Linked DNA regions of Mangrovibacterium diazotrophicum. The protein of the gene in region 1 interacts with the protein of each later gene in a pairwise test. Links are inferred from orthologs where the notes say so. Each region holds a gene or a part of one and is shown on either strand. Other genes may lie near its edges.

Evidence for each region.
Region 2: the proteins of BC643_RS02165 (region 1) and BC643_RS23215 interact in binary tests that used the Escherichia coli proteins (3 or more experiments, as listed by UniProt). The link is inferred for Mangrovibacterium diazotrophicum from one-to-one orthologs.

What each region holds. Positions count from the first base shown.
Region 1 is NZ_RAPN01000001.1:506,968-510,567, forward strand. Bases 273-3,547 are described here. They hold BC643_RS02165 (2-oxoglutarate dehydrogenase E1 component), read right to left. Parts: upstream 3,200-3,547; coding sequence 473-3,199; downstream 273-472. Other genes in these bases: odhB (2-oxoglutarate dehydrogenase complex dihydrolipoyllysine-residue succinyltransferase), read right to left, coding at 273-458; BC643_RS02170 (QcrA and Rieske domain-containing protein), read left to right, coding at 3,422-3,547. Outside these bases: more of odhB, read right to left, coding at 1-272; more of BC643_RS02170, read left to right, coding at 3,548-3,600. UniProt on the Escherichia coli protein: E1 component of the 2-oxoglutarate dehydrogenase (OGDH) complex which catalyzes the decarboxylation of 2-oxoglutarate, the first step in the conversion of 2-oxoglutarate to succinyl-CoA and CO(2).
Region 2 is NZ_RAPN01000006.1:226,283-229,589, reverse strand. The notes cover bases 205-3,186. They hold BC643_RS23215 (ABC-F family ATP-binding cassette domain-containing protein), read left to right. Parts: upstream 205-708; coding sequence 709-2,664; downstream 2,665-3,186. Other genes in these bases: rlmB (23S rRNA (guanosine(2251)-2'-O)-methyltransferase RlmB), read left to right, coding at 2,839-3,186; BC643_RS23220 (type 1 glutamine amidotransferase), read right to left, coding at 205-421. Outside these bases: more of BC643_RS23220, read right to left, coding at 1-204; more of rlmB, read left to right, coding at 3,187-3,307. UniProt on the Escherichia coli protein: Genetic data indicate it may be involved in ribosome assembly or function.

The DNA.
Region 1 (3,600 bases):
GCTTCAACCTCCTTCTTACCAATTCGTTGCAGTCCGTGAATGATATCATCCACCGATAAATGATGCTCTTCCATCATCTCCCGGGCAACCGCTGTTGTCTTAATTTTGGGCTGATCTTTCGAAGCACCAACTTCCTTTTTCGGCTCTTCTTTGGCCGCAGGAGCTGCTTCTTTTTTGGGTTCTTCTTTTGCAGGAGGTGCACTCGCTGTCGGTTCTCCCGCCGCATCTGTATCAATCGTGCAGGCTAATTCGCCAACAGCAACCGTATCGCCTTCCTGAACTTTAAAACTAATTTTGCCCGATTCTTCAGCGACGAGTGTCAGCGTTGCCTTATCGGACTCAATTTCAGCAACTTCTTCATTTTTTGAAACGACACTACCATCTTCAACAAGCCATTTACCTAACTCCACCTCAGTTATCGACTCACCGGGCGTAGGTATTTTAATCTCAATAATCATGATTTTTTATTTTTTCAAGCGAAAATTGCTTCGCTAAATATTGTATTCATAATTTTTTCGAGGCGCAGATTATGTTGTTTCATTAATCCTCCGGCTGGAGTACCACTTTCCGGTCTCGCTGCTAATTCTAAATTCAGGTGTTTTAATTTGCGTTGTAAGAAAGGCCATGCCCCCATATTCTCCGGTTCGTCCTGAGCCCAGATAACACGTTTTGCCTTTTTGTATTTTGCCAATACCGCTTCTATTTGGTCGGTTGGCAATGGGTACAACTGCTCAATTCTAACAATAGCTGTTGACTCATCTCCCCGATCCACACGGGCTTTTAAAAGATCGTAATAGAGACGGCCGCTACTGAAGACAATTTGTTTTACCTGGGTTGGTTTTGCGATATGATCGTCGATCACCTCTTTGAATCCACCATGCGACAACTCGTCGAGCGTACAGCTAACCAACGGGTGACGTAACAAGCTTTTCGGTGTAAACACAATCAGCGGCATACGTGTTCCCCACAACAGTTGACGACGCAACAAGTGGAAAAGGTTATCCGGAGTTGAAGGCACGATGACCTGCATATTGTTGTTGGCTGCCAAGGTCAGGAAACGCTCAATTCGTCCGCTTGAGTGCTCGGGCCCCTGCCCTTCGTATCCGTGTGGCAGGAACAACGCCAGGTTATTCATCAAGCCCCACTTCTCTTCTGCTGACGTAATGTATTGGTCAATGATTACCTGAGCCACGTTTGAAAAGTCTCCAAACTGAGCTTCCCAAATTGTTAAAGCATTTGGCTGAGCCATCGCGTAACCGTATTCAAATCCCATGACACCATACTCTGACAGGTGAGAGTTGTAAACATGGAATGGACCCTGGCTAGGCGAAATGTTTTTCAACGGAAAGTATTTCTCATCCATATCTTCCACCACAAAAGCAGCGTGACGGTGCGCGAAGGTCCCGCGCTCACAGTCCTGACCACTTAGACGAACCGGGTAACCTTCATCCAACAAACTCGCGTAAGCCAGCAATTCTGCCATTGCCCAGTCCAGCTTGTTATCTGAAAGCATCATTTTTCGGTCCGAAATAATACGGTTCACCTTGTTAAAGAAGACTTTATCCTGAGGCAATGTGGTCAGTTTCTCACCCAAATGCAGCAGCTTTTCTTTCGACACAGTCGTATCGATACGATCCGTGAAGTCAGTTTTACCCGGTTTCACAAAGTTTTCGTACTCCTGAACCAAAAACTGTTTGATTTTCAGCTTGTCTATTTTCTCCGACTCATGGAACATCTCGTCCAGGTAATTGTCGAAATTCACAACTTCCTGGTTGATTTCCTCCGAACTCATAATATTCAGAGATGACAACTTTTCAGCATAAATATCTCGTGGGTTTTTGTGCTTCGCGATAGCTTTGTACAACAATGGTTGTGTGAAACGTGGTTCATCCCCCTCGTTGTGTCCGTATTTTCGGTAGCAAAGAATATCAACGAAAACGTCCGAGTGGAATTTTTGACGATACTCCATTGCCAGTTTTATCGTATAAATCAATGCTTCAACATCGTCGCCGTTTACGTGGAAAACGGGGCAGCGAGTCACTTTTGCAACGTCGGTGCAATAGGTACTTGAACGAGCATCCAGATAGTTTGTGGTGAAACCAACCTGGTTATTGATAACCAGGTGAATTGTACCACCAGTCTTGTAGCCTTTCAGCTGCGACATCTGGATGATCTCATAAACGATCCCTTGCGCTGCAATTGCAGCATCGCCGTGAATAACGATTGGCGCTAATTTATTGTAATCGCGGTTGTAAAGCGAATCAATGCGTGAGCGCGCCATCCCCTGCACCAATCCGGCTACTGTTTCCAGGTGCGAAGGGTTTGGTACAAGACTCAGTTTGACGTCCTTCCCTGCATCCGATTTAATCGTGTTTTCAAAGCCCAGGTGATATTTCACGTCACCCATCGAAATATCTTCCTCGTATTCAGTACCATAGAATTCCTTAAAGATATTCTGATAAGGCTTCTTCATAATATTACTCAACACGTTCAATCGCCCGCGGTGAGCCATACCGATAATAAATTCGTTGATGCCGAGCTCTGCTCCGTGCTCAATGACAGCGTCCAGTGCCGGGATCAAACTTTCAGCTCCTTCGAGCGAAAAGCGCTTCTGACCAACAAATTTCTTATGAATGTAACTTTCGAAGCCGACAGCCACTTTGAGATGGTAGAAAATGTGTTTTCTTTTTTCGTCGGTAAATGATTGCGAGTTTTTCGAACTCTCCATTTTTGTCTGCATCCACTCCACAATCTCCGGGTGACGAATATATTGATATTCAACACCAATAGAGTCGCAATAGGTTGCTTCCAGATGCGCGATGATATCTTTTAATTTGGCCGGGCCAATTCCAATGCTGTTACCTGCCTGGAATACTTTTTCCAGATCATTCTTTTCGAGTCCGAAGTTCTCAATATCCAGGGTTGGACGATACTTGCGACGGGCGCGTACCGGGTTTGTTTTGGTAAACAGGTGTCCGCGTTGGCGGTAACCGTGGATGAGGTTCAGAATCGCGAATTCTTTATCGATATTACTTCCTGAGAATTCCGATTTGCTTTGATAATTTGTACGTGCTAATTCAAAGCCTCTGAAGAAATTCTGCCAACTCTCGTCTACACTTGCAGGATCTCTCAGATAATCCTGGTAAAGCTCATCAACTGCGGCAATTTCTTGATTTCCAACTTGAGAATATTTATCCATTTTGTAGAGTTAGATAATTCCGACCTTATGTTTTAAAAAGTTTCAAACTTTAACAAATGGTTGATTTTAAAGTTTAACAAATGTCTTGAATTCTATTACGAATTTAAACTTTTAAAGACCACCCACCGTTTATTTAGAAAGCTTCAAAATAAATCTAAAATTTGAAGCGCAACACCCGGTATTTTTAAGCTTTTAAACATCAACCTAATTAATTTACCCCTTATGAAACGTCGCGAATTTGTATCGAAAGTAGCTGTTGGTGGAAGCATTTTGTTTGTCTCCCCCTTCTACCTAAACTCCTGCAGTAAAGGAGGCGACTCCGCAACTGACTCACCGGACACAGGTAATACAGATCCCATCAATATAGACTTGTCTAAATCGGAATTTTCTGATTTAAATAC
Region 2 (3,307 bases), on another replicon or contig:
GGAAGACGACGGTTTCGTCGGGGAAAGCCTTCAAAAGTTCTGTGTTTTTCCCTTCTTCGGTTTTATAAATCGGGAACCAGCCAATCTCGGGCTGTTTTCCCGGGTAAACCCGCTGCCCCAGCGCTGCGGCCAGTAACTGCGATCCCAGGCAAATGCCAACCACTGTTTTGCCGTTGTCGACAGCCGTGCGGATGAACTGCTTTTCTTCCTTCAACCACGGGTGTTCGGCTTCGTCGGTCACGCTCATCGGGCCACCCATAATTACCAGCCGGTCGAAGCTGTCGAGTGGGGGAAGGATGGAGTTCGCTTCGTAAAAACGGGTGTAGTTTACGCTGCAGTTGTTGGCTGCAAACCATTCGGTGAGGGCGGCCGGGCCTTCAAAAGGCACATGCTGTAAAACGTGGATGCGGAGTGGGTTCATGGTTTTTTATTTGGATATCCGAAGGTATAAAATCGCGCCCGAAGTTTGCAGCGCCGCTTTCGTCGAATTAACGGTTTCTTTAGATGTTTCTGTTATCTTTGCACTTCAAAATTTTTGGAATCTCGATTCACAGGAATTATTTGTAGGGGCAAATTGGCGCAAGTAGCAGCCGATTCAACTCTCCCATTCCGGCTATGGCCGGAATCTCCCTCCCTTGGAAAGGGAGGGCCGGGGTGGGTAATTCTTCGTAACGGGAACAAAAAGAGACTCAATTTTAAAAAGGGCTTATGATTTCGGTTGACCAGTTGGTGGTGAGTTTTGGTGGTTTTGATTTGTTTAAAGGCGTGTCGTTCCTGATTACGCCCAAGGACCGTATCGGTTTAACCGGTAAAAACGGGGCCGGCAAGTCGACCATGCTGAAGATGTTAGCGGGTAAGCAAAACCCGAGCGAAGGAACCATCTCGATGCCGAAAGATGTACGCATTGGTTACCTGCCGCAGCACATGGTGGTGTCGAACGACAAGACGGTTTTCGAGGAAACCAGAACAGCTTTCGACGAGATCCTGTCGATGAAAAACGAGATCGACAGCCTGAACCACGAAATTGCAACCCGCGAGGATTACGAATCGGACAGCTACATGAACCTGATTCACCGGGTAACCGACCTGAATGATCGTTACCTGATGTTTGGCGGGAATAACATGGAAGCCGAAATTGAGCAAACCCTGAAAGGTTTGGGTTTCGAGCGGAAGGACTTTACGCGCCACACGTCGGAATTCAGCGGGGGCTGGCGCATGCGGATCGAGTTGGCAAAAATCCTGCTCCGCCGGCCGGATGTGTTTTTACTCGATGAGCCGACCAACCACCTCGACATTGAGTCGATCCAGTGGCTCGAAGATTTCCTGAGCAGCTACAGTGGTGCCGTGGTGCTGGTTTCGCACGACCGCGCCTTCCTGGACAATGTTACTAACCGGACGGTTGAGATTTCACTCGGCCGCATTTACGACTATAAAGCCAACTACAGCAAATACCTCGAACTGCGCAAGGAGCACAAGGAGACGCAGCTGGCAGCCTACCGCAACCAGCAAAAGCTGATTGAAGAGACGGAGCAGTTCATCGAGCGGTTCCGCTACAAAGCTACCAAGGCTGTGCAGGTTCAATCGCGCTCGAAGATGCTCGAAAAGCTGGACCGTATTGAGGTGGAAGAAGAAGATAATTCGCGCCTGAACATCAAGTTTCCGCCGGCGATCCGGTCGGGTACTGTGGTGGTTGAATGTAAACACCTGTCGAAAAGCTACGGCAATTTCGAGGTGTTGAATGATATTGATTTGGTGATTGAGCGGGGCGATAAAGTCGCTTTTGTTGGAAAGAACGGCGAAGGAAAAACAACCCTGGCGAGGGTAATTTTGAGCGAGCTGGAACACACCGGTGAGCTGAAGATTGGCCACAATGTGAAGGTGGGCTACTTTGCCCAAAACCAGGCCCAGCTGATGGATGAAAACCTTACTGTGCTGGAAACCATCGACCAGATTGCTGTAGGCGATGTTCGCACCAAAATCCGCGATATTTTGGGGGCTTTCATGTTCTCGGGCGAAGATGTGGATAAGAAAGTGAAGGTGCTTTCCGGTGGCGAGCGCACCCGTTTGGCCATGATCCGTTTGATGCTGGAGCCGGTGAACTTCCTCGTGATGGACGAACCGACCAACCACCTGGACATGCGCTCGAAAGAGATGCTGAAAAACGCTTTGGCCGAATACGACGGAACCGTGCTGGTTGTATCGCACGACCGTGAATTCCTGGATGGTTTGGTGAAGTGCGTTTACGAATTCAAGAATAAGAAAGTGAAGCAGCACCTTGGCGGTATCTACGATTTTTTGCAAAAGAAAAAGCTGGAATCGCTGAAAGAGCTGGAGCAGAAAGTACCGAACGCTTCACAATCAGCGAAGCCGGAGGAAAAGAAAGTTGCACAACAGGAAAGTACGCTGAGCTACGAAGAGCGGAAGGAAATCAATAAAGCCATCAGCAAACTCGAAAAGTCGGTTGAGCAATCGGAAAACGAGATTGCCCGCCTTGAGGATGAGATCGCGGCGATGGATGAAAAAATGGCCAATCCTGAAAGCATGAGCGATCCGTCCATCTTTGAGCAATACGAAAAGCTGAAAAAGGATTTGGAAGCGGTGATGGAACAGTGGGCCGAATACACCGAAGAGCACGAAAATTTGCTGAAACAAAAGACCTGGTAGAAGGAAGGTAAAAGGCAGAAGTCAAAAGTAGAAAGTATAAAGTCAAAAGTAAAAAGGAGTTGGAGTCGCAGTGGCAGTCGCAGTTTTTAGGTAGCGAATTTGGAATTTGAAACCTGGAACTCGTAACTTGAAACTCATAACTCGAAACTCTCAGAACATCATAACTCGCACAAAATGTATAACAGAGACAGAGCACCAAAGCAAAAGTCGGACGATATGATTTTCGGTATCCGTGCCATAATCGAAGCCATCAATTCGGGTAAAGAAATTGACAAGGTATTATTGCAAAAAGGGGAGCGGGGAGACCTTTTCAAAGAGGCGTTCGATCTGATTCGCCAGCATGAAATTCCTTTTCAGTATGTGCCGGTTGAAAAACTGAACCGCATTACCCGAAAAAACCACCAGGGGGTGATTGCTTTTGTGTCTCCCGTCACTTTTTATGATATTGAAAATTACCTGCCTACTTTGTTTGAAGAAGGTAAAAACCCGGTGATCCTGGTGCTTGACCAGGTAACGGATGTGCGCAACTTTGGTGCGATTGTTCGTACGGCAGAGTGTGCCGGTGTGGATGCTGTTTTGGTTCCGGATAAAGGTGCCGCGCGCATCAATGCCGATGCAGTGAAAACCTCGGCAGGAGCTTTGC